One region of the Microbulbifer sp. A4B17 genome, then DNA from elsewhere that is predicted to be linked to it. Evidence: predicted binding sites of a transcription regulator. Region 1 holds the regulator's gene; the other holds the start of a gene.
The links. Region 1 encodes LexA, which represses DNA repair genes until DNA is damaged. Its sites were predicted from a motif close to ACTGTNTNTANANACAGT; they were not measured.

Region 1 (15,280 bases):
TCCTCCAGTGACCGTCAATTTTGGGGACAACTGCATGGCGCAGCTGCCGCGCTCGCCATCCTCAATACGGCACGCAATAACAAAGCGCCCACCCTGTTAATCACAAAGGACAGTCTCGAAGCGCACCGTTTAGAGGTGCAATTGAAATTTTTTAACAAAGCGCGGCGAGATAAGGGTGAAAACAGGGAGCTGGAAATCTTCCATTTTCCCGATTGGGAAATCCTCCCCTACGATACCTTCTCACCCCATCAGGATATTATCTCGGACCGCCTCGCCACCCTTTACCAGCTACCGAAGATGGGGGCGGGGATCGTCATTATCCCAGTCAGCACCCTGATGCACCGGCTACCGCCCTGCAACTATATTGCCGGCAATGCGCTGATATTGGAGGAAGGGCAGCAGTTTGATATCGATATCCAGCGGAGACTGCTGGAGCAGGCCGGCTACCACTGTGTAGACACCGTCTACGAGCATGGTGAATTCGCCGTGCGCGGTTCATTGATGGATATTTTCCCAATGGGCAGCCCCCTTCCCTACCGCATCGACCTGTTCGACGATGAAATCGAATCCCTGCGCACCTTTGACCCGGAAACCCAGCGCACTATCGACAAGGTAAAAACCATACACCTTTTACCTGCGCGGGAATTCCCTTTGCACAAGGCCGCTCTGTCAGGGTTCCTGCAAAACTGGCACGGCGAATTCGACAGCGATCCCAGCCAGGTACCAATTTACCAGGATATCAGTGCAGGAATTGCCCCGGCGGGTATCGAGTACTACCTACCACTGTTTTTCGATGGCAACTGCTCCAGTCTGTTCGATTACCTGCCCGAGGGCAGCCAAGCATTTCTGCAGGGGGATATTCAACAACCGCTGGATAACTTCTGGCGCGAAGTCAGCAACCGCTATGAAAGCCGTCGCGGCGACCTGACCCGCCCCATATTGCCACCGCGCCAGATATTACTGGAAATTGATGAGCTCAATGGTGCTCTGAAATCCATGCCCAGGGTAATCTTCTCCACAGAAAGCCTGCCAGAAGCCCAGGGAAATTTTAATTTTGCCACTGCCGCACCGCCCAAGCTGCCGGTAGACGGCAAGGCCGAACAACCTCTGGCCGCACTGGAAAGCTACCTGATGGAATATTCCGGCCGACTGCTCTTCTGCGCTGAAAGTAGCGGGCGGCGTGAAGCACTGTTGGAGCTTCTAAAGGGAATCCGCCTTACCCCACCCAGTTTTAAAAGCTGGCAGGACTTCCTCGCCGCAGAGGACTCTATCGGCATTACCGTCGCGCCGATAGACCAGGGGCTGTTGCTAAAGGACCCACAGATCAATCTAATTGCGGAACCACAGCTATTTGGCGAGAGAGTACTGCAGCAGCGACGCCGCAAAAAAGCTAAAGACGAAGCGGACAATGCAGTTAAAAACCTGGCTGAATTGCGTACCGGCACCCCCGTAGTCCATATTGATCACGGCGTGGGTCGCTACCGCGGGTTGCAGCACCTGGAAATTGATGGGCAACCGGCAGAGTTCCTGACCCTGGAATATGCCGACGAAGCCAAGCTCTACGTGCCGGTTGCCAGCCTGCATCTGATCAGCCGCTACTCCGGTGCCGATGAAGCCCTGGCCCCGCTACACAAAATGGGTAGCGAGCAGTGGCAAAAAGCCAAGCGCAAAGCTGCCGAGAAGGTGCGCGATGCCGCCGCAGAGCTACTGGATATCTACGCCCGCCGCGAAGCTCGCATTGGCCATGCGTTCGACAATCCGCAACTGGCCTATCGGGAATTCTCCGCAGGCTTCCCCTTCGAAGAAACCCCAGACCAACAGCAGGCTATTGAGGCAGTTTTGGGGGATATGCTCTCAAGCAAGCCCATGGACAGACTGGTGTGTGGCGATGTGGGCTTCGGTAAGACTGAGGTCGCCATGCGTGCTGCCTTTGTCGCCGCCCATGCGGGCAAGCAGGTTGCCATGCTGGTGCCGACTACCCTGCTGGCACAGCAACACTATCAATCTTTCCAGGATCGCTTTGCCGATTGGCCGATTAATATTGAAGTAATCTCCCGCTTCCGCTCCGGCAAGGAAGTGGACAGCGTGAAAGAGAAGGTGGCCAACGGCAAGGTGGATATCCTGGTCGGCACACACAAGCTGCTGCAAAGCGATCTGGACTTTAAAAATCTCGGTCTGCTGATTATCGACGAAGAACACCGCTTTGGCGTCCGACAGAAGGAGCGCCTCAAGAGCCTACGCTCCGAGGTGGATATCCTCAACCTTACCGCCACCCCCATTCCCCGCACCCTGAATATGGCCATGGCCGGTATTCGCGATCTATCGGTGATCGCCACCCCTCCGGCACGGCGTCTCTCTGTGAAAACCTTCGTGCGAGAGCGCGATGAAGCCTTGGTCAAAGAAGCTATCCTGCGGGAAATCCTGCGCGGTGGTCAGGTGTATTTCCTGCACAACGAAGTCAAAAGCATTGAGCGAATCGCGCGGGAATTACAGGAGATGATTCCCGAGGCCCGCATCGGCATAGGCCACGGCCAGATGCGCGAACGGGAGCTGGAACAGGTGATGAGCGACTTCTATCACAAGCGCTTCAATGTCCTGGTCTGTACCACCATTATCGAAACCGGTATCGACGTCCCCACTGCCAACACAATTTTGATCGAGCGCGCCGACAAGTTCGGCCTGGCTCAGCTTCACCAGTTACGCGGTCGCGTGGGTCGCTCGCACCACCAGGCCTATGCCTACCTGCTGACTCCCAACAAGCGCTCCATGACCAGTGATGCGGTGAAGCGCTTGGAAGCGATTAGCGAGGCCCAGGACTTAGGTGCAGGCTTTACCCTGGCAACTCACGACCTGGAAATTCGCGGCGCGGGCGAACTGCTGGGCGAAGAGCAAAGCGGGCAAATCCAGAGTGTAGGCTTCAACCTGTATATGGAAATGCTCGACAAAGCGGTGAAGGCCATTCGTGAGGGCCGGACACCAAATATTGACGACCCCCTCGAATCCCCAGCGATAGATGTCAATCTGCGGGTTGCTGCACTGATTCCCGAAGATTACCTGCCCGATGTCCACGGCCGCCTGATCATGTACAAGCGCATCGCCAATGCTCCCGACAAGCAGCAATTGAAGGAGCTTCAGGTGGAGATGATCGACCGCTTCGGCCTGCTACCGGAGCCGGTAAAACACCTTTTCCGTACTACTGAGATAAAGCTGACGGCTGAAAGCATGGGCATCCGTAAACTAGAGGCCTCAGCTGCGAGAGGGCGTATCGAGTTTGCGGAGAATACCCGTGTAGATCCGCTCACATTGGTTAAGATGGTGCAGACCCAGCCGGGACGCTACCAACTGGCCGGCGCCAACCAACTGAATTTCAGTCTTGATGAGGAAGGTACTGACCGCAAGCTCCAGGAAATTAACGAAGTTCTGGAAAAGCTTGCACAGTGATACCATCCGGCAGGCAGCGGCGGGAGTTGACGACAAAACTAATCAGTCTCCTACTCCTGCTGAACGGCCTATCGGCGATAACACCCTTGGCACCCAAATAGAATTGTTTAAGTGGTAAACCCATGAAAAGGATAATTAGCCTCTGCTCAACCCTGGCGCTCACGCTGGCAGCTACCAGTGCCCAGGCCGTCAACTACGCTGGCAATACTTTCGAAATAGAAATGATCGTATTCGAGCGCCCTCAGGGAATGGAAAAAACCGCAGAGACCTGGCCGACGACACCCCGCCTTCAGTATCCATCACAGTGGATCGACTTTGAAACTTTGCACACCCTACTCCCAAATGCTGAAGAGGAGGTGTTATCGCTTGATGAAATCATATCCTCACATGAAACGAGCAGCCCATCTGCTCCCGAATCAACCGACCTTGGAGAAGGCACTGGCGAAACCTTGCAAGTTGCTGAACCCGCCGCACCAAACCTACTATTAAGGCCAGTACCCAGGTTACTGGACAACAAAGCTGCGGCAATTACCCGCGCCGGGGACAGGGTGCTGTTTCACAAGGCCTGGCGACAGGTTTTAAAAACCAAGAGAAACTCCCCGGCCATTCTGATTGATGGCGGCAGCCAGCTCAGTGGACACAGCCAGCTTGAAGGATCTATCACTCTGAGCGTTGCCCGCTATTTACATATCAGTACTAATCTATGGCTAAATGACTTTTACACACAGCCCGGGGAGCAAAGTATTCTCCTTCCCCAGCGTCCGCAAAATAAAGTGGAAAAACCTCTGCAAATTATAACGGGCAACTACAGTGATATTGAAAGTTCGTATCCACAAAATAGCGGGCTTGATATCGAAAATAGTCAAGACGCAATTAATACCAAAGAACCACTCACATTGGGCGAGCCAGAATTTAAAAAAGAAGAACCTTTATATGTTGCCCACGTCGCGAGATTGCAACACGAGCGACGTTTACGCAGTGGCCAACTGCATTATATCGACCACCCAGCATTCGGTATTCTTATTGAAGTGCGAACTGTAGCCAAGCCCAAGGAAGGATTAAAAGATATAGAAATGCCTGAGAACAACCAAGTAAAAGACAAACAGTCGGAAAGTTAATTTATTTAAATAATTAACTTTCATTAATAGTCCCCGCAAAATTTGTGGGGATTATTATTTTCAACAATCCCCAAACCTTTAAACCCCAAACGAATTAATTTCACCAGTCGCGCAAACACACTGCACCCAACTCTATTTTTAATTGATTTATCTCCAATTAAAATACGGCCACCCAACAAGTAAATACCGCCAACCTCCAATAGCGAAAAAAGGCCATCAATAAGACTCGATCTCAAAACCATTGAAGCGACAAATTGCACAGCAATATTGGGCGCAATAAATATCAGAAAGGTACACACAGTTTTCGGAAAAGCAGGATATGACTAAATTCGCCAACTGGGACACAAACCCGCTTTTAAAAAACTGCCGCTATTGCAAAGCAGATAACAAAAAAGCGGATCATAAAGATCCGCTTTTCAGAGGCGCTGACAGGGCCGGCGTCAATGAGCCGCAGGACCCTACACGACAACAGTTCTTTCAACGAGTGATCTATAAATCACTCACAGGGAACAACATCTTCCGCCAGCAGTCCTTTGTCACCTTGTTGCATTTCGAACTCTACCGCCTGCCCCTCATTAAGGGTTTTGTAGCCCTCGCCGCGAATGCTGCGATAGTGAACGAAAATATCTTCAGTTCCTTCTCCACAGGTGATGAAGCCATAACCCCGTGCGTTATTAAACCACTTCACTGTACCTGTAACGCGATCACTCATTGAGAAAACCTCATTATTGTTATTGCGCCTACCTCTTTTACCTCACTGCTCAATTCGGCAAGAGGGGCAAACGCCACCCCATTGTTAACAAACTGCTCCATGCAGAATGCTATCTTGCTTAATCCGATGAGCATATACTCAAAGGACGTACCCTGATTCTTAGATAAAACAGCGCCAGTGTCTAGTTTTCTATGTGAAATAAATACTACGTTTTTCCCAATATGCGTAATTAACCGTCAAAATCTCCAAAGGCGCTCAATTATAAACTAATCATTTGTACCTTATTGCACTCCCATTCCTCAACTGTCTAACGCGGCCTCTCTCGTAAATGAAGGGATATCGGCGATATGTAATGTTGAAGTTGGGAATGCACAGGATGCTCCATATCCTTCGATTATCTTAAGAATCGTTAGCAGAACATCTTGTTTTACCTCGTGATAACGTACCCAGTCAGTAGTTCGCGTAAAGGTATATACAAAGAAGTCCAAAGATGAGGAAGCAAAACTATTAAAATTAACAATTAGCGTACGATTAGAATCGATTTCAGGATGTTCCTGTAACATATTTTTAACATCTGCCACTATTGCCGCCATATGATGGGCGTCTTCATATCGAATACCAATAGTTTCGAAAATTCTCCGGTTTAACATACGGGAAGGATTTTCTACTGCTATTTGGGTGAAGATCCCATTGGGGACATAAACCGGACGCATATCAAAAGTGCGGATTCTAGTCAGCCTCCAACCGATATCCTCAACGGTCCCTTCAATTTCCTTATCGGGGGAGCGAATCCAATCACCCACCGCAAAAGGCCGATCGAGGTAGATCATCAGGCCGCCGAAGAAATTTGCCAGCAGATCCTTGGCAGCAAAGCCCACAGCCAATCCGCCGATACCACCAAACGCCAAAACACCGCTGACGCTATAACCCAGGAATTGCATGACCACGATTCCCGCTGTGATCACAATTGAGGCCCGAACCAGCTTGCCGATGGCCCTGACCGTCGTGGCATCCATCGGCTTGCCCATATAGCGAGGGTCACACAAGTTGTGCTCCACGCTGTGGGAGAACCGCCAGGCGAACCACGCCATCACCAGAATCAGGCCAATTTCCCGTGCCGGTGCAGCCAAAGAGAATATCTCTGCTCCCGTTGCATCCCCGGCACGCTGTGCAGCAACGGTCAAACCCAGCAACCAGATTAAAACCTGCCCCGGGGGGGAGAGCGCTCCCACTAATGCATCATCCCAGGGGTTCACTGTCTTTTCGGCACGAACTGCCATTCGCTGCACAAACCGGCTAAAAAGCCAGGCTGCCAAGCCAGAGGCAAGCACGATTAGGAAAACTGAAACTATCCAGACCCGATTCTCACCGAGCCAGGACAACAGCATGCTCTCAACGGATTCCACTCGAACCCCTCCGTTTTAACCAACAGTCCGCAATATCCGCATGAAACACCTATGCCACAGGGAACGGATTACAGCAATTTATCTCAGCGCATTATTGAAGCTAACCAGTCCCGGGTTCTGTGCCAACGCGCACTCTTTTCAAGTTCCTCCCAGGAGCCAATCACCGGCCTGCCACTCATCGCCGACAACCGATGAGTAGATTCAGGCCTAGGCACAAAGGTATCCAGTGCCGCCAGAGCCTCAAATGTGCCTATCCGATTGTTACATACGATGCCCATATCGCAACCGGCCTCCAGAGCGGCGCGAATCCTATCGCCATAACCTCCGGCCGCCCCTGCCCCTTCCATCGACAGATCATCGCTGAAAATCACCCCGGCAAACCCCAGTTGTCGCCGCAATACATCCTGCAACCAATAGCGGGAAAAACCGACCGGTTGGCTATCGATATTGACGAACCGAATATGAGCCGGCATCACAGCAGTCAGTTCCTGGGTGCCGATGCAGTCAATAAAGGGGAGTGCATCAGTTTCCAAAACCTGCTCTAAAGAGCGCTTATCCTCTGGCAACTCAACATGGCTGTCTTCCAGTACATGGCCATGACCTGGAAAGTGCTTGCCAGTAGTAGCCATCCCTGCTTCGCGCATCCCCTGAATAAACGGGCGGGCCAGAGCGGTTAACCTGGCCGGATCGGGGCTAAAACTACGATCACCAATCACCCGGCTGTGACTGTCATCCGCATCCAGAACCGGGGCAAAACTAAAGTCCACCCCCACTGCAAGCAACTCCGACGCCAGCAGCCAGCCCACATCCTGCAATTGCTCACCACTGGCCACAGAGCCTAGGGCCTGCATGGATGGTATCCGCGTAAAATCATCGCGAAACCGCTGAACCCTGCCACCCTCCTGATCCGCAGCCAACAGGATTTCCGGGCGCACAGCACGGATCGACTTCACCAGTTGAATGAGCTGCTGGCGGTCACGGTAGTTGCGGGCAAAGAAGATAAGCCCTCCCACCAGCGGGTGCCTGAGCAGCTCGCAGTCTTCATCGGTAAGTTCAAGCCCCTCGATATCCACCATTACGGGTCCGAGTGGTAGAGACATATAAAATTCCTTATCGCTTTATGAGCACACTCAATGATTTTCCACCTTCAGCATGGCTGAAGCCGCCGGCACCAATCGCTCAAGGGTCTGGCTGAGCGTACTGTCGGCGCCAAAATCTTCCTGCAGGATAGCCTCAATGGCATCGTGGCTCGACAGTGTAAAAATGGTCGCACCCAGCATAAAATAAAGGCGCCAGTAGAAAGTTTCCGGGTCTAAGCCCGGCAGAGCTTCGGCCAGTAGTCCGGCAAATCGGCGATAGGTATCGCCATATCGGGATACGATGAATCGGCGCAGGTGCCCTTGAAACTGGGTATATGCTAACCCCAAGAGGCGCATAAATCGCTGCGGATCCTTCCCCTCCAGCCCCAGGCTTCCGAGCCCAACCCGATAGAGACATTCAATCAGCTCCTCCACCCCCAAGGGCTGCCCCAGGGCAAGGCGACGATCAAGCTCTGCTTCCAACGCACAGGTAAAAGGTGTTAAAAAGCGCTCAAATACCGCCTGTATCAATTCCTTTTTAGAACCGAAGTGATAGTTAACCGCTGCCAGATTGACGCCGGCTGTGCTGGTGATTGTTCTCAATGAGGTCTCAGTAAAACCCCGTTCAGCAAACAGCACTTCCGCTGCGTCGAGTATCCGGCTGACCGTATCTGCTTGGCTCATAAGTCTCAAACTACCATTTAAAACATACGTTTAATCGACGCCAGAGTAGCACATTCTCACCGTCGCAGAGTCAGCTCGGCAAGAGTCCAACAGACGAGACTCAAGAGCAAAAATAACAGGGAAAAGTATGAGTGGCGGTAAGATCAGTACCCAGGGAATTGATCTCCCGCCAACTTAGACAGGCATCCTACTCCCACCAGCCGTCTCAACCCTCTGCAGTGAAAGCGGCGCAAACAAGCATCATTCTGAAAAAATCTTTAGTACTTTAATTTTCTCCTGGAGCAATTAATCTTTCACCTGCATATATTTCATTATCAAAGCCGCAGCCTCATCTACACTATCAACAACATGAAAGAGATCGAGATCGCCGGCATCGATACAGTCGCGTTCCAAAACGGTATTCACCAACCAATCGTAAAGCCCGCTCCAGTAGTGCTTACCCACCAGCACAATAGGAAAACGCCGCACTTTCTGTGTTTGCACCAGGGTAAGCGCTTCAAACAGCTCATCCAGGGTGCCATATCCCCCGGGAAGCCCGACGAATCCGAGCGCGTGTTTTACAAACATAAATTTCCGCACAAAAAAGTAACGGAAATTCAAACTGATATCCTGATATGGATTTGCCGCCTGCTCAAAAGGCAGCTCTATATTTAATCCAATCGATGTGCCCGGCTGCCCAAAGGCCCCTCGGTTACAGGCCTCCATCAGTCCCGGCCCACCACCGGTGATCACGGGAATACCTTCCGCTGCAAGAAGCTCCCCCAGTTTAACGCCCTGCTTATACTCGGCGCTGTCTTCTGTGAACCTAGCCCCTCCAAATACTGTCACAGCGCCACCCAAGGCTATCAGTCGCTCAATTCCATCAACCAGTTCAGACTGAATACGAAGCACTCTCCAGGCTTCCTGCATTTTTGCATCCAACATTATTTTTCCCTCATTGTCAGTTCCTTCAACGTTTTCTTGTCTCCTTACTTTCTCCCTCAATGTAGCAGCTCACAAAGGCTAAAACCTGAGGATTGCACGAACAATAAATCTGTATATAATTCCAGCAACTGTATATAAATACAGAAAACTAGGTAAATCTATGACCAATCTCACCGCTCGTCAGTCCCAGGTTCTCGACCTGATCAAGTCCTACCTGGATGAAACAGGCTACCCACCAACACGGGCAGAAATTGCCCAGGAGCTCGGCTTCCGCTCGCCCAATGCCGCCGAGGAACACCTGAAAGCGCTCGCCAGAAAAGGCGCCATTGAGATGGTTGCCGGCGCCTCCCGAGGCATACGAATACCCGATCACCAATCCGGCCTGCCAATTGTAGGAAGGGTTGCTGCGGGGAACCCGATCCTCGCCAATGAACATATTGAAGATTATTGCGACTTGCCCGCGAGCTTCTTCCATCCACCCGCAGACTACTTGCTTAGAGTGCACGGCATGAGTATGCGAGATGCAGGTATTCTCGACGGAGATTTACTGGCGGTACAAAAGACCGAACAGGTGCGTAACGGCCAAATCGTAGTTGCCCGTATCGATGACGAAGTCACCGTGAAACGCTTTCGTCGCAAAGGGAACCAGGCAACCGTTCAGCTGCTTCCTGAAAATGATGACTTTGAATTAATTCAAGTCGATATGAGAGATAAGAACTTTGTTATTGAGGGATTGGCGGTAGGGGTGATCCGCCAGACACCTTGAGCATATCCTCAAAACAATAACAGCGGCCATTGGCCGCTGTTATTAAAACCCGTGGTAATGCTGGTATTAGTGGATAGTATGATTTACCGGCATCAACTCGTCTTCTTCTTCGAAGTAACCTGCTTCAAGATCGTCCAGATTTTGTACAGCTTCAATACCCGCTTCCAACATGGCTCGGGCCACAGCAACCTTATTCTTTCGCAGAAACTGAAGACTTTCTGCAGAAAAAGAAATGCTCACCAAAGGGTCCTCCTTATGGCCAGCACGACGCAAGGCTACATCGCCATTAGCCAGCTCGATAATTTCAAAAGTTTCGGAGGACATTCGCTTTTCCTTCACGGCACAACAGTTTGCGCCCAGTGTACCACAGGCTCGCGAAAAGTTTCATTCGCTCGTTTTATGGGGGGTTCTTCAGCACTCATCCAAATGAGCGCGCTGCCTCACCACCAACTCGTTCAAGCAGCGATGCCATTCGAACAGCAGCTCTTTGGACAAGGGTGCAAATTCCGGCTTGGCAACATCACTGTACAACGGGATTAAATTTGCCTGCTGTTTTTTATCACCCGCAACCACAGATATTTTCTGCTGTTCTTTCCAGGCGTGGAGCATATGAAACAGCCAGCTTTGTGGGTCGCTAACCAAGCCAGATAACTCATTAGCCTCCGCGCTGGCCCTTCCCTGCCCCCTTAGCGCATCAATAATTAACTGCGGGGACTCCGGCTCAAATTCGAGCTGAAGCTGAGTCGCCTGTTCCGCAAGAAAGGCCCGGTAGGCTTTGCACAGCTGCATCAAGGCAGCCTCCTCCAGCGCATCGCGCTGAAGGGGCATATCCCATGGCTGCTGCAGCAACAGCTGGCTCTTGCGCAGAGCCGAAGTGACATGAATCGTATAAGGGTTAGTCATTATCTACTTCTTTGCCGCCGTTTTTTTAGCCGCAGGCTTCTTGCGCTTGGCGGCAGTGCTCTTGGTAGAAGCCTCTACTTTCCAACCACCATCGCGATAAAAAGCACGCCAACCAGTAGCCTTGCCCTCTTCCTCAGACTGAACATATTGCTCCTGAGTTTTGCGACTGAAACGAACCACGGTATCCCGCCCGCTGTCATCCTGTGTCGGTGCAGAAAACAGGAAGCTGTACTTTGGATCTATCTCGCTCTGATGAGGAAGCAATTCTTTGACCAAGGGAGCACGAGTCTCACGGTTTTTCGGGAACTGACTGGCAGCCAGGAATAGGCCAGAGGCACCATCGCGCAGGATATAGTGATCCTCCACTTTGATACATGCCAGTTCAGGCATGGGAACCGGATCCATTTTTGGTGGCGCCGGCTGCCCATTTTTCAATAACTTACGGGTGTTTTTACAGTCTTCGTTAGTACAACCAAAGTACTTGCCGAAGCGGCCCGACTTCAACTGCATATCACTGCCACACTTATCGCACTCGATGATAGGGCCGTCATAGCCTTTGATTTTAAAAGTGCCCTGCTCTATCTCGTAGCCGTTGCAATCCGGGTTATTGCCACAAATATGCAATTTGCGCTGTTCATCCAGCAGGTAGCTATCCATGGCTGTGCCGCACTTGCCGCAGCGGCGCTTCTCCCGCAGCAATCTGGATTCAGCTTCCTCATCTTTATCCGCATCGACCGCTTCATCGCCTGAAACCAGATTCATGGTATTGGTACAGCGCTCTTTAGGCGGCAGCGCGTATCCGGAACAACCCAGGAATACCCCAGTGGAGCCGGTGCGGATCTGCATGTGGCGGCCACACTTGGTGCACTCGATATCGGTATCTGTCGGCGTATTGCGACGCATTCCCGCGTCAGCAGATTGCGCTTTTTCCAGGCGCCCGGAAAAGTCCAGGTAAAACTCATCGAGCAGTTGCTTCCAACCTTTATCACCGTCGGCAACCGCATCCAGGGATTCCTCCAGGTTTGCGGTAAATCCGTAATCCATCAGGTTCTTGAAGCTTTCACTGAGGCGGTCGGTAACAATATCTCCCATTTTCTCTGCATAAAAACGGCGGTTCTCCAGCCGCACATAACCACGATCCTGAATCGTGGAAATAATGGAAGCGTAGGTGGATGGGCGACCGATGCCGCGCTTCTCCAATTCCTTAACCAGAGCCGCTTCACTAAACCGCGCCGGCGGCTTGGTAAAGTGCTGTTTGGGGTCAAGTTGCTGTAGGGACAGCTTGTCGCCAACCTTCACATCTGGAAGCACCAGGTCTTCATCTTTCTTACCGCTGGGTGGCGCTACTTTCAGAAAGCCATCGAAGCGAATCACACGGCCCCGCGCACGCAGCTCAAAGTCACCGGCGCTGACCACAATGGAAGAAGAAGTGAACTGGGCGGGGGTCATCTGGCAGGCGACGAATTGCTGCCAAATCAGGTTGTACAATCTCTCTGCGTCCCGCTCAACACCGGACAACATATTCGGGGCGATACGCACATCGGACGGGCGGATAGCTTCGTGCGCTTCTTGAGCACCCTCTTTGCTGCTATAGCTATTAGGGCTTTCCGGCAAATACTTATCGCCGTAATTCTCGGCGATATAGTCCCGCACCGATTCCACAGCCTCTTTACTGAGGTTGGTAGAGTCGGTACGCATATAGGTGATATGGCCAGCTTCATATAAACGCTGGGCCAGGGTCATGGTTTTCTTCACACTGAAGCCGAGACGATTACTGGCCGCCTGCTGCAGGGTGGAGGTAATAAATGGTGCGCTGGGTTTGGAGCTGGTTGGCTTGTCGTCACGGGCGGAAACAACAAACTCACTGGACTGAAGCTGCTTGGCAGCACTCATCGCCAGCTCTTCGTTGGTAGGACGGAAGGCCTCACCAGCCTGCTTCTTCACCTCGAGGCGCAGCTTGGCAGCCTTTGCCGTCGCAGTATCGGCAAACAGAGTCCAGTACTCTTCCGGGATAAACGCGCGAATTTCCCGCTCCCGCTCAACCACTAGGCGAACCGCGACGGACTGTACACGCCCCGCTGACAAGCCCCTGGCAACTTTCTCCCACAGGAGCGGGGATACCATGTAGCCCACGATCCGATCGAGGAAGCGGCGCGCTTGCTGGGCGTTTACGCGATTAATATTCAATCGGCCGGGATCTTTAAAGGCCTCCTGAATCGCAGACTTAGTAATCTCGTTAAACACCACACGGCGATAGCGATCGTTATCGCCGCCAATTGCCTCGCGCAAATGCCAGGCAATCGCCTCTCCCTCGCGATCCAAGTCCGTTGCGAGATAGATATGGTCGGCGCCTTCGGCGAGCTTTTGCAATTCGCTCACCACTTTCTCTTTACCCGGCAAAATCTCGTAGTGGGCCTGCCACTCGTGATCCGGGTCGATCCCCATGCGTTTAATCAGCTGATCGCGGTTTTTCTTCCGCTTGTAAGCCTCTTTCGCCTCGGGGGAAAGCTTGCGTGTTTCCGCCGCACGACGCGCGCGCTCTTTTGCGTCAACCGGTTGTTTATTGCCCCCACCAGTGGGCAAATCGCGAATATGGCCGACACTGGACTTCACAACAAAGTCCTTGCCGAGATATTTATTGATGGTTTTCGCTTTGGCCGGTGATTCGACGATGACCAGTGATTTACCCATAAGCCTTTGATTTCAAATGAAAATTTACTACTGTTGCAGGTCTTTCAAGCCCTCTTATCGGGCTTGTGCTGCGCGAATATATAAGCCTCACTTCAAGCGCGGTCAAGCAAAGCTGACAATTTTCCACTCTCAGTCATCAAAATTAGCACTGGTCAGTCTGCCGAAATGCGACTTAGTAGACGCTCTTTTACACCACTATTGGAGTGCTCAGGACAGCTCCTCACTCGCCGGATGGGAGCTGACTTTTCGAATGGCTTCCTCTATTAAAGGAGTGTACTCATCCAGTGACTTCATAAGTTTCTGGAAGGCCTGATTACCACCGGACTCCGGCCATTGAATCCCGAGACCTACCGGGGTTGCAGTTATGGCACAGGCATCCCGCGGCAATGTTTCCAACATCTGGCGCAAATACTTCCACGCCTCTTGCGGCGCTGGCTGACCATCTGCCCAATCCCAAACACCAGAAAAATTCAGTTCGTGGTCAATTCTTTGCTTGTCCAGAACCCAGCCTACTCTCAGATCTTTGCGGTTCTGCCAGCGTTGATAGTAGACAGCTGCAGTACCATCACCCAAAGCCGCAGGCAGTGCTTGGATTTGTACAGTAATGCCAGCCTGGGCCGCCCGACTGCGCAGGTCCGCAAGACGGCTGTCACGCGCATTGGGTTTTAGCCACATCACCGGACCCAACACCAGCGCGATGGCAAACCCGATGATAATCACCGGCAACCAATCAGACATAACCACACCTCATCAGTGGAAAAAAGTGACTATTGTGCGGTGTTCCGCGTGATCTATGTCAATCGGTTTTTTTTACGGTAGACTCAAAATAGGTGTCACAAGGGTGTTTTTCACATTCAATAAAAGGGATAGGAGCAGGTTAACTATGGCGAAATACCAACACATCCTCGTGGGCTTGGACCTCTCAAAAGAGTCTTCCCAGGTGCTCGAAAGAGCTGCAGAAATGGCCGAGGCGTTTGGTGCGGAGTTGAGCTTACTGCATGCCATTGAGCCCCTGACTTTTGCCTACGGCGGCGATATCCCGATGGACCTTTCCGAGGTACAGGAGCAGCTGCAGTCCCAGGCCAAGGAACAACTTCAGAGAGCAGCCGACCAGCTAAATATCCCCTCCGATCGCCAGCATGTAATCCTCGGCCAGCCATCTACTGAGATTCACCGAATGGCCAAAGATATTGAGGCAGATCTGATAATTATCGGCAGCCACGGTCGACACGGCCTGGCGCTACTACTCGGCTCTACCGCAAATGGCGTCCTCCATGGAGCCAAATGCGATGTTCTGGCAATTCGAGTGCATATGGACGACGAATAACCCGGCTGAGATAGAGGGGAAGAGGCGTTAATTGCAACTTCCCCCAGTCTCTTACTCGTCACCTCCCTCCAGTTCTGACCAGCGCTCAAATGCCTCTTCAAGCTGAGCTTGTTTTTCCGTAAGGGTATTCAGTTTGGACTGCACCAGCTGCTGTTCCTGCTGATAAAAACCGGGGTCAGCAACCTCTTGCTCTATATCCCCAATCTCTTCTTCCAGAGTCTCAATTAAG
Region 2 (15,280 bases), 2.3 Mb from region 1:
CCTCTTGATAGTGGGTCATGGTATTGCTAACAGCATCGCTGGCCTGGGTCGACGATGAAGTATTAGCATTACCAATCTGGGTAACATCTATCAGGTTCCCAATGGCCGTAGGATCAACCTGATTGGCATTAGCTGTGTTACCAATACCCTACTGACCCACTATTGTCGTATTATTACTGGCTATAGCGCCACCACTCACTGCAGTCAATATCACTAGAGCTACTGGCTTAAACTTCCTCATAATTCAATCCTTAATTAACTATTCAAGCTTTTCTCGGGACTCAATCTAGAGGGCCTCATAGATAGCACCAACACCAATACATATGTCCGCATAAAACCTGAAAAAATCCAATTCAGCGCCATCCCAATATCGAACAACAGCACTCATTAAACGGAACACTAAATTCCGCCAAAATCGAATACCGTGATATTGAGACAGGCGTAAATATTTATGCAAAAACCCCCAAAAAGGGATTCACATGTACTGGCACTGGGTCACTTGCGATACTGAACGACTGAATATTTAGAAACTATTCTCAAATCTCTGATCAAGGGCCGACCAACTACTGGGTAAGAGTTAACGATAAGCAGCAATACCGCTATAAGAAGGAAGTGGGGAAAAATTAGGAATAAAGTTTAGAGTTAATTATCTGCGCCACCAGAAGAAGTGCTTAGCAGCGCAGAAATTAAAGAACTGACTGTCACTGTAAAATTGTGCCGGTATTACTCACCCCAGACTGTGTCGCTATTGCCGTCTCTGCGGTGCCAGCTTGCGAAGTGGCATATACATTGGAGGTACCCGATTGAGATATTGAGGCTACTCCGGTAGTGATATTTGACTGATTGATATCCGCATCATTGAAATCGCCGACCTGCAACACTGTAGCACTGGTGAAAAAGGCACTTCCTTGATCCAGCGTAGCTACATTCATATCGCCAAACTGGTCGACAAGCATACTTGAATTTTCAACAGTAAACTCCTGTTCCAGGGTCGCCATATTATCATTACCCATTTGCAACAAGTTCATCGTAAGGAAGCTGACTCCACCGAACTGATCCAAGGCCGCAATATTTCCAACGCCATCTTGAATACCAACCATCGAACTTGAGCTGGTATTTAAGTTTTGATTAACGTCCATCTGGTTCATCTGGCCAATTTGTGTGGCCAACAAAGTAGAATTGACCGTCTGCTGCTGTAGAGCAAAGCTGGGGCCGACAATGTTCATATCTCCCTGCTGATTTATCGTCATAGTGCTCGCATCAACACTGAAACTCTGCACATTATTATCAACCAGGTTCATGTTACCTACTTGATTAACAGTCAAACTACTATTCGTCACAGTGCCCAGCTGGGTACTCATCACAGTATTGGCATTACCTGACTGGAACTGTTCAAGTTGAACATTAGTTAGACTGGCTAAAGCAATATTGTTGAACTGTTCCGCAGTAGCAATATTCCCATCCCCAATCTGGGTCTGAATTACCGTCGCCGCCGTTACATCTGTGTATTGCTCAGCGACAACCTGATTACCGTTACCAGTCTGGGACTGTATCACCTGACTAAAATTGACCGCGCTATCGGACTGATCTGCCATAGCGCTATTTCCAATCCCATTTTGTTCAACAATGGTGGAATTATTATCCGCAAAAGAGGAATGACTGAATGCCACCAAACAGATTGCGGCAGTTATGGGGGTTACGGTTTTCATCTCGGCAGTCCTTATCTGGTAGAAAATATTTCTCGTTAAAATCAGCTCCCTTACCTATACAGATCGAACCGCACTACTCAGAAATCAAACCCATAACATCGAGGCAAGTACCATTCACCTTAACTGGTGACACGGAAAACTTGAGGAGATATCACCTTCAAAAAGCGCAACGCCACTCTCAGCGGCAGAACCTTTAACATCAGTTAGCTGGAGATCCCTGGCCACTGTACCGAGACGCAAGTCAAAGGCTCATTAATTATTATCGGCAAAAGCTAAGCCATCTATAGGAAGAAAGTGCCCAAGAACTGGGTAAAAGGTTTGTAGAAAAACAGAAACACAAGATCTTTGTATTTGAGTAATATCTAAAAAAATAAATATTGGGAAAATAAGAGAGATGGTGGGTCGTGCTGGATTCGAACCAGCGACCAATTGGTTAAAAGCCAACTGCTCTACCAACTGAGCTAACGACCCCCAGGGTGGTTGGACGAACTTGGTAATGGTCCAACTTGGGATGCTTTTACATTCGCGCAAAATATGTAAAAGCCAGGTGGGCTGCCTTGGGCATCCCTGTCGAAAATGGTGGGTCGTGCTGGATTCGAACCAGCGACCAATTGGTTAAAAGCCAACTGCTCTACCGACTGAGCTAACGACCCTTTTCGATGCCTCGTTGTGAGGAGCTGCGTATCTTACGGATCTATTTCGAAAAGACAATACCTAACTCGAAAAAAAATCTAACAAATTTAAGGAGTTAGGTATTTGCTCAAAAAGTTGACGCCAACGGCCAATCAGGAAGCGTAAACCGTAGGGTCCTCCAGGCCGGCCTTGGCGAAGCCCGCAGCCCTCAGTCGACAACTATCGCAGCGGCGACAGGCAGCACCATCCGGCAGAGCTTGATAGCAGGACACTGTTAAACTGTAGTCCACCCCTAAACGGGCCCCTTCGGTGACAATATCCGCCTTACTCATATCCATCAGTGGCGCACGTATAGACAACTTCTTGCCCTCGACACCGGCTCTGGTAGCCAGGTTGGCCATCTTCTCGTAGGCCTCAATATATTCCGGGCGGCAGTCTGGATAACCGGAGTAATCCACGGCATTCACACCCACAAAAATATCCTGAGCGCCCAATACCTCTGCCCAACCCAGGGCAATAGATAGAAACACCGTGTTTCGCGCCGGTACATAGGTTACCGGAATGCCGGTGGTTTCCTCTTCGGGTACTTCGATAGAGTCATCGGTCAGCGCTGATCCGCCGATTGAGCGCAGGTCGAGCTTAACCACCTTGTGCTCAACGGCCCCCAAGTCCTTCGCCACCTTTTGCGCAGCCAATAGTTCCGCCTCGTGACGCTGACCATAATCGAAGCCCAGGGCGTAACACTCGTAGCCCTCAGAGCGAGCCATGGCCAGTACGGTGGCTGAGTCCAGGCCACCGGATAGCAAGATTACTGCTTTCTTTGCTGTCATTTTTTCCTCTTTTCTTGATGTGGCGCAGCGGCGCTTTATACGCCTGGGATGTCGCCCCACAACAGCTTGTGCATTTGCATCTGCATACGCACCGGTAACCCATCTTCCAGTATCCATTCAGCTAGCTGGCGCGGCTGCAGCTGCTCGTAGCTGGGGGAGAAAAGCACCTCTCCAACCCGCTCAGGTATGCGGTACTGATCCAGGGTAAATCGAGCCCAGTCGTAATCCCCGCGATCACAGATAACAAACTTGATCTGGTCCTGGCGGGTGAGTACTTGCATATTCTCCATACGGTTGCGGTGCTGCTCCCCGGAGGCCGGCGTTTTCAGGTCGACCACTCTCGATACCCGTTCATCCACTTTATCCACAGGCATGGCGCCACTGGTCTCGAGGGACACCGCATAGCCCGCATCGCAAAGCGCCTTCATCAGGGGAAAACAATTGGGCTGGGCCAGGGGCTCACCACCGGTAACGCACACATGGCGAGCGGGATGGCTCTGTACCTGCTGCAAAATCTGCTCCAGCGTCATGCGCTCGCCGCCATAAAAGGCATACTCGGAGTCGCAATAGGTACAGCGCAACGGGCAGCCCGTCAGGCGCACAAACACCGTAGGAAGGCCACTTTCTCGCGCCTCTCCTTGCAGGGAGTAGAAAATTTCACTGATTCTGAGTGATTCTTTGGAAAGATCGGTCATACACACCCAACACAAAAACGCCCGAGTGGCACATGCCACCCGGGCGCGGGATCATAGGCTTTTTCTGCTCAAAAAACCAGCGATGACAGTCAGTAGCGACTGGTGGCTACTGGAAGTTCTCCTGCAGATACTTCTTCGCCAGATTGGACGCTCTGGCGTCACTGGCTGCCACCTGCTCCAGCAGGTTGCGGGCTTTTTGTTGGTCGCCCAGCTGGTGGTAAACAGTACCCAGCTTGTAGCGGCCATCCCAGACTTTGCTGGAATTGGGGTAACCGTCAAGTAAGGCTACGAACCACTCTCGCGCCTCTTCCAGGTTGCCCTGAACCAGTGCAATCTCACCCAGCCAGTAATTCGCGTTCGGAGCGTACTGACCATTGGGGAAGTCCTGCAACAGGCTTTTGAACTCTTCACTGGCGCCACCGTAATCGCCATTGCGGGCCAAACCAAAGCTGGCCTGGTAGCGGTCGCGCTCACTCTTGCCGTCTTTCGGCCCTTGGGGTTTAGGCGGCATTGCTGAGCCCCCCTGCCCTTGCATGGACGAAGCACCGCCTTCAGCGGTTGACGGCGGTTGAGCCGCTGGCTCTGTACCACTCAGGCGCGCAATACGCCGGTCCAGATCCATATAATCTTCAGTGCGCTGCTGCTTGAGACGCTTTATCTCATGGCGCAATTCTTCAACTGTGCCACGCAACTCCCGCACTTCCTGCTGCAAAACCTGCATCTGATAGTAGGCTTCGGCCTGAGGATTACCCTGTGCTCGGGGTGGTGACATACCGGCACGGGCGAGCTGTGTCGGAGCACTGCTATCCGCTTCATCGGTATAAATAGTGGCCGACTGGTCCTGGCTTTTAGAAGACAGGTCTACAATCGGGGCCTGGGAAAATACCGGCGATGCCGCAGCCATAACTGCTGCGGCGATCGCTAGTTTTCTAATCGTTAAAGCCATTGGCATCCATTTTTACGATTAGTTAATAACAACGCGACGGTTCATCGCACGGGCAGATTCGTTAGAACCCATTTGAGCCGGACGCTCTTCACCGTAGCTGATTACTTCCAGGTTAGCTGCGTCTACGCCTTGCAGTACCAAAAAGTCGCGAACGGCATTGGCACGACGCTCACCCAGAGCCAGGTTGTACTCGCGAGTACCCAGTTCGTCAGCGTGGCCTTCCAGGCGAACGGAACCGGCGTTGCCGCGCATGCGGTCAGCGTGACGGATCAGCAGTTCACGGGTTTCGGGCTTCAGCAGGGACTGGTCGAAATCGAAGTAAACTACGTTTTCAAGAGGTGCTACGGGCTCAGGGGTAGTATCAAATTCGGTGGTTTCAACCGCGGTATTATTTGCGGTTTCATCTACCATGGTCTCCCCGCCAGTCTTGGTGTCATTGCTGCTACAACCAGCCATAACTGCTAATACACAGGCTAACCCAAGACCTGTTTTTACTGATTTCAACATAAGCTACTCCGCTTTATATATAGTGTTATCGAAAATCCTGAAAGATTTCTACTTGCTCTAATTCACACCCTTCGCTGAAGCGCGTCGGGCACCCCCGCCTTATTCAAAGTACGGCGACCAGGCCGGTTCACGGACATCACCCCTCTGAGAGGGCAGGTTATACTTCACCCCGGCATCCAGCGACACCGCTGCCAGAATACCTTTATCCCCACGTTTGGTAGCGTACATCAACATGGCCCCGTTCGGTGCGATACTAGGGGACTCATCCAGAGTGGTCTCCGTAAGGACACGCATTCTGCCCGAGTTGATATCCATCGTAGCGATAGTAAACACACCCCTATTACGATGCACCATAACCAGTGTCTTTCCATCTGGAGAAACACGGGGCCGCGCATTGTAATCGCCATCGAAGGTTAAGCGGTCGACTTGACCAGTGGCAAGAGTCAATTGGTAAATTTGTGGCTTCCCTCCCCTATCGGAGGTGAAAATCAGTGATTTACCATCTGGCATCCAGTTCGGCTCGGTATCAATGGAGAAGTGCCTTGTCATTCTTGTCAGCTTATTACTGACCAGATCCAGCACATAGATCTCCGGGTTGCCGTCCTTGGAGAGCACCATCGCCAGTTTGGTTCCATCCGGGGACCAGGTCGGCGAGCTGTTGATGCCCTTGAAGTTGGTTAATTGCTTGCGCGCACCGGTGCGCAGGTTCTCGCGGAAAATTGCCGGGCGACCGGTTTCAAAGGAGACGTAGGCGAGTTCCTGGCCATTGGGGGACCACATGGGAGACATCACCGGCGCGCTGAAACGGCGGATCTGCTTGGCGCGAGCACCATCGATATCGGCACGCATCAACAGATAGCTGGGCTTGCCGCCACGGGTCTCTTCCTGCACGTACACCATTTCGGTGGAGAAGGCACCGCGAATACCGGTGATAGCCTCAAAGATCTCATCGGCGGCGCGGTGGGCAATATCCCGCAGCTGGGTCTGGCCGCCACGCACCTGCTTGGTAAACATCTTGTGCTGGCCGAAAACATTGACCAGATCAAAAGTAAGCAGGTAACCGGTGGCCTGCGGCTCAATGCGGCCGGTCACTATGTACTCGGTGCCGAGAATTCGCCAGTCCCGGAATACCACGTCTTCCGGGGCCTTGGGGAAAGACAGCATGTCCTCCTTGGGCACCGGGGAGAAAAGGCCACTGCGTCGCAGGTCTGCGGAAATAATCCCGGAAACATCTTCCGCCAGTACCCCGCCACCAGACCAGCTGAATGGGGATACAGCGATCGGCGTGGGGTCATCGATACCACTGGTAATATCCACCACCAGCTGGGCTCGGGCCCCCAGACTCACCGAGGCGATTGCAATAATAACGACTGTCTTCAGTAAACTCTTGATCATTGGCGCAGATCTTCGACTTTAAAGTTCAAAATGGTTGTGCGGACTTCCCGCTCGAATATCACCGGTTCCTTTTGGGCCAGCTCGGCCACTTCGGGAAATACTTCCACCTTTTTAATGGCGGTCAGTACCGAGCGATCCAGGGCGGCATTACCACTGCCCTCGACGATATTAGCTGCCACCACCCGACCGGTGGGGACAAAGTTTATTTTTACCTTGGTAAGCATACCGTTTCGGGCACTGGGCGGGCGACTCCATACCGCCTCAATCTGCTGCTGAATCGCCTGGCCAACGGACATCACCGCTTGCTCGGCCTCATTCGCATCCAGCAGGTCCTCTTCATCCTGAAGTGCCTCATCAAAAGAACTCTGGCGCTCTTGAGCCAGCTTCTCCTTCAGCTCTTTTTCTTTGCGCGCCTTCTCTTGCTGTTCTTTCTCGCGGCGGGCCTTTTCTGCCTGCGCTTTGCGATCTGCTTCGGCTTTTGCCTTGCGTTTCTTTTCCGCCTCGAGTTTTTTCTTCTGCTCCAGGGCTGCACGGCGCTTACGTTCGACCTCAGCCTTGCGTTTTTGCTCCGCTTCGCGCTCAGCACGCTGTTTTATTTTATCGACCTTTTTCGGCAGTTTCTTCTTCGGTGTTGCCGCTTCAATAGTCACCAGCTTTGCCTGCACAAACTTTGGCATCGGTTTGTGCTCGGGCATACTGCTGGCTTCCCAGCCGTAGGTCATGGCAGCTATCAGCGCCCCGTGCAAAACGAGGCTGATGATAATCGCCAATGCATAAAAGCCTTTATTCACCGGCACCCTACCCCTGAGGTGGCTCTGTCACCAGGCCGACGCTGGGCGCTCCCGCCTGCTGCAGTTCGGTCATGGCATTGACGATCAGGCCATAGCGAGCCTCGGTGTCACCCCACACCAAAACCGGGGTTCCCGGCTTTTGGCGCAATACCTTAGCGACCGTTTGTTTAATTTCTTCGAGCGACTTGGCGCTCTGCTCGTCAGTCCCCAGATTCAGGTAATAGGTGCCATCGGAACGCACAGAAATAATCAGCGGCTCCTCATCGGTTTCCTCCATCGGCGCCGAGGGCGCATTTGGAAGGTCGACTTTGACCCCCTGCATCAACAATGGTGCCGTGACCATAAAGACAATCAACAGCACCAGCATTACGTCAATGTAGGGCACCACATTGATCTCGGAGACCAGCTTCTTCTTGGTTCCTTTGCGAAACACACTCATAGGGCTCGCCTACTCACTACTCAGCCGGAATGCACTTTGCGGTGCAGGATAGAGGAAAACTCCTCGGCGAAAGTTTCGTAGCTGGACAACAGCGACTCCGCCTTGGCGGAATAGCGGTTAAAAGCCATCACCGCAGGAATTGCTGCGAACAAACCCATAGCAGTAGCCACCAACGCCTCACTGATACCGGGTGCGACCGTGGCAATGGTGGCCTGGTGCATGGTGGCGAGGCCACGGAAGGAATTCATAATCCCCCACACGGTGCCAAACAGGCCGATATAGGGACTGACAGAGCCTACGGTTGCCAGGAACGGCAGGTTCATTTCCACCTTTTCCTGCTCTCGGGACATAGCCACACGCATGGCCCGTTCAGTGCCTTCCATTACCGCTTCGGGGCCACTGCTGCCTTGCTGGCGCAGGCGGGTAAACTCGGTAAAACCAGCGCGAAAAAGGGATTCAACACCATCGGTCCGGCCTTTTTCTGCGCGCTCGTTACCTTCGCGGAAGAGTTTGTTCAGGTCGGCACCGGACCAAAAGCGACGTTCGAAATTGTTCAGGGAGCGCTTGGCCTGGGACAGGTAGAGTCCGCGCTGGATAATCATGACCCAGGACACCACAGAGGCCAGTAACAGCAGCAGCATTACTAACTGTACCAACAGGCTGGCGTTCTGGATTAGCCCCCAAAGAGAAAGTTGTTCACCGGCGTTCATCTTCTTAAATAACTGCCTTTAATGCTGAATAAATAGGTTCCGGCAGGGCACAGGGCCTGCGGCTGTCGTCAGCGACACAAGCAACTTTGACCACGCCTTCGCAAATTAGCTCATCGCCGCGCCAGATTTTTTGTTCAAAAGTCACTGCGGCCCGCCCCAGTTTGCCAATCGAGGCCGTAGCGCGCAATGCATCATCGAGGAGAGCTGACCTTCGATACTGGATCTCAGCGGAGTGCACCACCAGCAACAGCCCCTGTTCCGGCATCGCCGGCTTATCATACCCGAGGGAGCGCAGCAGTTCTGTGCGCGCGCGCTCCATATACTTCAAATAATTCACGTAATAGACGATACCGCCCGCGTCGGTATCTTCTATATAAACTCGCAGCGGAATACTGAAAACTTCCTTCACTCCATCCTCTCTCACTACTTATTATCGGGCTTCGGCAGGCCGAAGTGTTCATAAGCCAGGCCAGTTGCCACTCGCCCCCGCGGTGTGCGGGCGATATAACCCTGCTGAATCAGGTAGGGCTCCAACACATCTTCCAGGGTATCCCGCTCCTCACTGACCGCTGCAGCGAGACTGTCCACTCCCACCGGTCCACCATCGAACTTCTCGATCATGGCCAATAGCATACGGCGATCCAACTGGTCGAAGCCACGGGAATCCACATTGAGCATATTGAGGGCTGCATCGGCAATGGCGGAATCTACGGCACCATCACCTTTAACTTCCGCGTAGTCACGCACACGGCGCAATAAGCGGTTGGCAATTCGGGGAGTACCGCGGGCTCGACGGGCAACTTCCAAGGCACCGCCCTCATCCATATCCACCCCCATCAAACCGGCTGAGCGGCGCACGATACTGGTGAGATCCTCGACGTTATAGAACTCAAGGCGCTGGACAATGCCGAAGCGATCCCTCAGTGGCGAGGTGAGCAGACCCGCCCTTGTGGTAGCCCCCACCAGGGTAAAGGGTGGCAGGTCGAGCTTGATAGAGCGCGCCGCTGGCCCTTCGCCGATCATAATATCCAGCTGGTAGTCTTCCATCGCTGGATACAGGACCTCTTCCACATGGGGGCTGAGGCGGTGGATCTCATCGATAAACAGCACATCCCCCGGTTCCAGATTGGTCATTAATGCCGCCAGGTCGCCAGCTTTTTCCAGTACCGGGCCTGAGGTGGTCTTAATGGCCACCCCCATTTCGGCGGCGATAATATTTGCCAGGGTGGTTTTCCCCAGTCCCGGCGGGCCGAATACCAGGGTGTGATCCAGGGCCTCTTTGCGCAACTTGGCGGCCTGAATAAAAATCTCCATCTGTTCCCGCACCACCGGCTGACCCACATAATCGTCCAGGGTTTTGGGGCGCACAGCGCGGTCGTACTGCTCTTCCTGGCCCGAGGGGCCCGCAGGTCCCGGTGCCACCAAACGGTCGGCTTCAATCATTGCAACAACTCCAGGGCACTCAGATTAAGCGGGGGCCATTCCCTTAAGGGCCAGGCGAATCAAGGCCGCACTATCGGCACCCGGCTGCTCCTTGCTGGCCCGGGCCACCATTTTACTGGCTTCAGAGGGCTTGTAGCCCAGAGCAGCCAAAGCGCTCTCCGCCTCGCCGGTGTGATCCACCTTGGGTTCGGCAGCTGCGGCCATCAGAGGGATATCATTGGCGTCGCCAAAGTCCGGGGTCAATTTATCCCGCAACTCTACGATCAGGCGCTCAGCGGTCTTTTTACCCACACCGGGAACCTTAACCAGCGCCGCTACATTATCCTCCGACACACAACGGGCCAGGGCCGTACCGTCCAGCCCGGATAAAATAGCCAGGGCCATCTTGGGGCCTACTCCACTTACCTTGATCAAGGTCCGAAACAGTTTGCGATCCCCATCGCGGATAAAGCCATACAGCTGCTGGGCGGTTTCGGATACCGCCAAATGGGTGTGCAGCTGCACCGACTGGCCCAGGGCTGGCAGTTCGAAAATCGTGGTCATGGGTGCGAGTACTTCATAACCTACTCCCTGTACATCCACCAGTAACAGGGGGGGCTGCACAGCGGCCAGAGTACCAGTCAATCTTCCAATCATGTGTTATTCCAGGTTTATTTTGTCTGCGCCCTACATAGGAGCCAATTCTATCAGCCGATCACACACTGAGACGGCCACGACGAAAACGACTGCGCGCTCCGCCAGCGGTAACTACCAGAGTCTGCTCGGTATGCATATGGCACAGTGCCACGGCGAGTGCATCGGCGGCATCCTCTTGTGGCGATGCCGGCAGGGACAGCAGTGTTTTAACCATATGCTGTACCTGCAATTTATCCGCAGCACCGTTACCGACCACCGCCTGCTTCACTTTGCGGGCTTCATACTCAGCTACTTCCAGACCAATGTTTGCCCCAGCCACAATAGCTGCCCCCCGGGCCTGGCCCAGTTTCAGGGCGGAGCCGGCGCTCTTGGACATAAAGACATTTTCAATCGCCATCTGGGCTGGACGGTATTGTTGAGCGATTTGGCTCACAGCATCAAAAATCAGTTTGAGGCGCTCTGGCAGGGGTCCCTCTGGAATGCGAATCACTCCACTGGCCACATAGCGGGCCTTGCCCCGCTCCACATCGATAATTCCATAGCCCGTTTTTCGCGAGCCGGGGTCAATACCCAGGATTCGGGTCAAAAGGCAGCTCTCCAAATATCTGTATGTTTATATAGTGGTGGGAGTGTCCCAAGGCGGGCAGGTAGCGTCAAGGGAAGGAGTGTAAGAAGGGTCTGAAAAGATAAAAACCAGAGGCGGGACTGAGCCCACCTCCAGTTGAGGAGCGGACCTTAGCCCAACTCCTCCATCACCTCTGCCGGGATATCCGCATTGGTGTAAACATTTTGCACATCGTCCAGGTCTTCCAGCATCTCGATCAGAGCGAGCACTTTTTCAGCACCGTCTTTATCGAGCGGAATGGTAGTGGACGGAATCATGGCAATTTCAGCATTGTCCGGCTTAAAACCGGCTGCAACCAAGGCGTCCTTGACCGTCAGGTAGTCCTGGAATTCAGTGGTAACTTCAACGCTGCCGTCATCGTTGGATTCGATATCCTCAGCTCCGGCTTCGAGGGCCGCTTCCATCAAAGTATCTTCATCCACACCGGTCTCGTAATACATCTGACCTTTGCGGGTGAACAGGTAGCTCACCGAGCCGTCGGTACCCAGGTTGCCACCGCGCTTGGTAAAAGCGTGGCGCACTTCAGCAACGGTGCGGTTGCGGTTGTCTGTGAGGCACTCCACTAAAACCGCTACACCGCCAACGCCGTAGCCTTCGTAAACTACGGCTTCATAGTTTTCACCCTCAGCATTGCCGGCGCCACGGGCGATGGCCTTGTCGATGGTGTCGCGCTTCATATTGGCACCCAGCGCCTTATCGATAGTGGCGCGCAGCGCTGGGTTATCGTCCGGGTTTGGACCCGATTTGGCGGCTACCGTCAGCTCGCGAATGATCTTGGTAAAGACCTTGCCCCGCTTGGCATCCTGAGCTGCTTTGCGGTGCTTAATATTGGCCCATTTACTATGTCCGGCCATTTTCCGTCTCTCTTCAGTCAGTGCGTAGGATGGGCCAAAGAGCGAAGCGAATCGCCCATCACCACGATTGGATGGGCCCGCTTCGCTCGGCCCATCGGGGAAAAATCAGCTGATTTTTTCTTCTTTTTGTCGCAGGCGAATGCTCAGCTCACGCAGCTGTTTCGCATCCACAGCACCCGGGGCATCTGTCATCACACAGGCAGCGCTCTGGGTTTTCGGGAAAGCGATCACATCGCGAATAGAATCGCTACCGGTCATCAGCATCACCAGGCGATCCAGACCAAAGGCCAGGCCACCATGGGGCGGAGCACCGTATTTGAGTGCATCCAGCAGGAAGCCGAACTTCTCGCGCTGCTCTTGTGCATCGATACCCAGGATGCGGAATACCGCTTCCTGCATCAACTGGTCGTGGATACGAACAGAACCACCACCCAACTCAGTGCCGTTAAGTACCATATCGTAAGCACGGGACAGAGCTTCGAGCGGATTCTTCTCCAGTTCTTCCGGAGTACAGGAAGGTGCAGTGAACGGGTGGTGCAACGCAGTCAGGCTGCCATCGTCATTTTCTTCAAACATCGGGAAGGCGACAACCCACAAAGGCGCCCACTCGCTGGTGTACAGATCCAAATCTTCACCCAGCTTGCAACGCAATGCACCCAGGGCTTCGGAGACAATCTTGGCCTTGTCCGAACCGAAGAAAAGAACATCACCGTCTTCCGCTTGCAGGCGATCGAGAATGGCTGCGCGGGTTTCAATCGGCAGGAATTTAACGATTGGCGACTGCAGACCATTTTCCAGGTCAGAGCGGTCGTTAACCTTGATATACGCCAGGCCCTTGGCACCATAAATACCGACAAACTTGCCGTAATCGTCCAGCTGCTTGCGGGTCAGTTTCTTACAACCGCCGGGTACCTTGATCGCGGCAACACGGCCTTTTGGATCGTTGGCAGGTCCGGAGAATACCTTGAAGTCCACCTCGGTCATCAGGTCCTTGATCTCTACCATCTCCAGCGGAATACGCAGGTCCGGCTTATCGGAGCCGTAGCGCAGCATTGCCTGGTAGTGGGTCATGCGCGGGAATTCACCCAGATCAACACCCTTCAACTCTTTAAACAGTTTACGAACCATATTCTCGGTGATCGACATGATTTCCTCTTCATTGAGGAAGGAGGTCTCAATATCGATCTGAGTAAATTCGGGCTGGCGATCAGCGCGTAAATCCTCATCGCGGAAACACTTGGCGATCTGGTAATAGCGATCGAAACCAGAAACCATCAGCAACTGCTTAAATAATTGCGGAGACTGCGGCAGGGCGAAGAATTTGCCCTCGTGGGTGCGGCTCGGCACCAGGTAATCCCGGGCACCCTCTGGAGTGGCGCGAGTCAGGATTGGAGTCTCGATATCGAGAAAACCGTGCTCATCCAGGTAATTGCGGATCGCGGTAGTCAGCTTGGAACGGAAATACAGGTTGTTCTGCATTTCGTTGCGACGCAGGTCCAGGTAGCGGTATTTCAAGCGGATATCTTCACCCACATCGGTGTGCTCATCCAGCTGGAAAGGCACTGTCTCAGCGGTATTCAGAATTTCCAGTTCGGTGCCGTAAACCTCTACTTCACCGGTCACCATATTGGGATTCACGGCCTCTGGGGCGCGGGCGCGCACACGACCTGTCACTTTAAGCACATATTCGCTGCGCACGCGATCGGCCATTTCGAAGTGCTCGGCCGCATCCGGGTCGAATACCACCTGAACAATGCCCTCTCGGTCGCGCAGGTCGATAAAAATCACTCCGCCGTGATCGCGGCGGCGGTCGACCCAGCCACAGAGGGTTACTACGCGGTCAATGTCCGCGGAACGAAGGACGCCACAGTAATCGCTGCGCATGGATGAAAATTCCCGTTATCGATAGGTAAAAGATTAGTTAGAGGGTACACCGCGCGGACAGCTCCGCACAGCTCGCCTAGGCCGTCTTTGCCGCCGCTGTGCCAGACTTGTCGCTTTTGGCCTTGCCGCTATTGGCTGAGTCACCGCCAGCGAGGTTTTTCTTGCTACCAGTTTTAAAGTCGGTCTCATACCAGCCGGCGCCCTTCAGGCGAAACCCAGCCGCTGAGATTTTCTTGCGCAGCTCGGCCTTCTCGCAAGCTGGACAGTCTTTGAGCGGGTCATCACTCATCCGCTGCAAAACTTCCATTTCATGGCCGCAGGCATTGCACTGGTATTCATAGATCGGCATTACACAGTACCTGGTGCTTAAAAAAAGGGGGAGAGAGTATACATGAGGCCTACAGAGGTAAGAAGCTGCACGGGTCTTTTCACTGGGTAAAGCGTCCCATAAAGGCGACTAAAGGCTAAAAAATGTAAAAAAAGCACTATTTTTCTAGTATTTCTCCGTGCGGCCGAACAAAAACTATATATACTTCCCCCATCACCCGCTGAGACACCCGCTACGGATGCAGCGCAGCGGGAGAAAAAACACACTTTTACCGGATATATACCGAACAACAAAGAAGGAAGTAAGCCATGGCTGTCTCCAAGAAAGCTGCTACCAAAAAGGCCCCGGCAAAGAAAGCTGCGGCCAAAGCTGCACCGGCCAAGAAAGTAAAAGCAATCAAGGAAAAGTACACCAAGACTCAAGTACTGAATCAGATTGCTGAGAACACCGAGCTGTCCCGCAAGCAGGTTCAATCTGTACTGGACGAGCTGAACGATATCATCGAAGGCCACATCAAGAAGCGCGCAATTGGCGAATTCACCCTGCCGGGCCTGATGAAAATCACCACCGTGAAAAAGCCAGCTAAGAAAGCTCGTAAAGGTATCAACCCCTTCACCGGTGAAGAGACTACCTTCAAGGCGAAGCCTGCCAGCATCCAGGTTAAAGTCCGCCCACTGAAGAAGCTGAAGGAAATGGCAGAGAACTAATACACTCTGTAAAACCTCAGCTTAAAAACCCCGCTTATGCGGGGTTTTTTATTCACCCTCTGTGAATAGATCCCAGAGCGGTACCCAGGCACCCATTAAACAGATACCCCGGTATAGCTAAAGGCAATCCGCTTCGGGGCAATACCGC

Region 2: ruvC (crossover junction endodeoxyribonuclease RuvC) is a predicted target of LexA. The motif match lies at 11,339-11,356, and genes of this name have one in related genera.

What each region holds. Positions count from the first base shown of each region.
Region 1 is NZ_CP029064.1:3,122,936-3,138,215, forward strand. It holds gene mfd (transcription-repair coupling factor) at 1-3,441, shown strand, start outside; gene BTJ40_RS13910 (CsiV family protein) at 3,564-4,559, shown strand; gene BTJ40_RS13920 (cold-shock protein) at 5,056-5,271, opposite strand; gene BTJ40_RS13925 (mechanosensitive ion channel family protein) at 5,571-6,659, opposite strand; gene nagZ (beta-N-acetylhexosaminidase) at 6,761-7,777, opposite strand; gene BTJ40_RS13935 (TetR/AcrR family transcriptional regulator) at 7,808-8,440, opposite strand; gene BTJ40_RS13940 (TIGR00730 family Rossman fold protein) at 8,726-9,364, opposite strand; gene lexA (transcriptional repressor LexA) at 9,525-10,130, shown strand; gene BTJ40_RS13950 (hypothetical protein) at 10,197-10,454, opposite strand; gene BTJ40_RS13955 (DUF6586 family protein) at 10,542-11,033, opposite strand; gene topA (type I DNA topoisomerase) at 11,037-13,724, opposite strand; gene BTJ40_RS13965 (hypothetical protein) at 13,932-14,462, opposite strand; gene BTJ40_RS13970 (universal stress protein) at 14,608-15,051, shown strand; gene BTJ40_RS13975 (ATP-binding cassette domain-containing protein) at 15,103-15,280, opposite strand, start outside.
Region 2 is NZ_CP029064.1:807,068-822,347, reverse strand. It holds gene BTJ40_RS03740 (hypothetical protein) at 1-19, opposite strand, end outside; gene BTJ40_RS03735 (hypothetical protein) at 702-1,709, opposite strand; tRNA gene BTJ40_RS03730 (tRNA-Lys) at 2,105-2,180, opposite strand; tRNA gene BTJ40_RS03725 (tRNA-Lys) at 2,287-2,362, opposite strand; gene queC (7-cyano-7-deazaguanine synthase QueC) at 2,495-3,172, opposite strand; gene queE (7-carboxy-7-deazaguanine synthase QueE) at 3,208-3,867, opposite strand; gene ybgF (tol-pal system protein YbgF) at 3,974-4,813, opposite strand; gene BTJ40_RS03705 (OmpA family protein) at 4,832-5,320, opposite strand; gene tolB (Tol-Pal system beta propeller repeat protein TolB) at 5,420-6,715, opposite strand; gene tolA (cell envelope integrity protein TolA) at 6,712-7,506, opposite strand; gene tolR (protein TolR) at 7,514-7,945, opposite strand; gene tolQ (protein TolQ) at 7,966-8,655, opposite strand; gene ybgC (tol-pal system-associated acyl-CoA thioesterase) at 8,660-9,064, opposite strand; gene ruvB (Holliday junction branch migration DNA helicase RuvB) at 9,079-10,098, opposite strand; gene ruvA (Holliday junction branch migration protein RuvA) at 10,123-10,734, opposite strand; gene ruvC (crossover junction endodeoxyribonuclease RuvC) at 10,793-11,320, opposite strand; gene BTJ40_RS03660 (YebC/PmpR family DNA-binding transcriptional regulator) at 11,470-12,213, opposite strand; gene aspS (aspartate--tRNA ligase) at 12,319-14,097, opposite strand; gene BTJ40_RS03650 (FmdB family zinc ribbon protein) at 14,174-14,446, opposite strand; gene BTJ40_RS03645 (HU family DNA-binding protein) at 14,734-15,132, shown strand.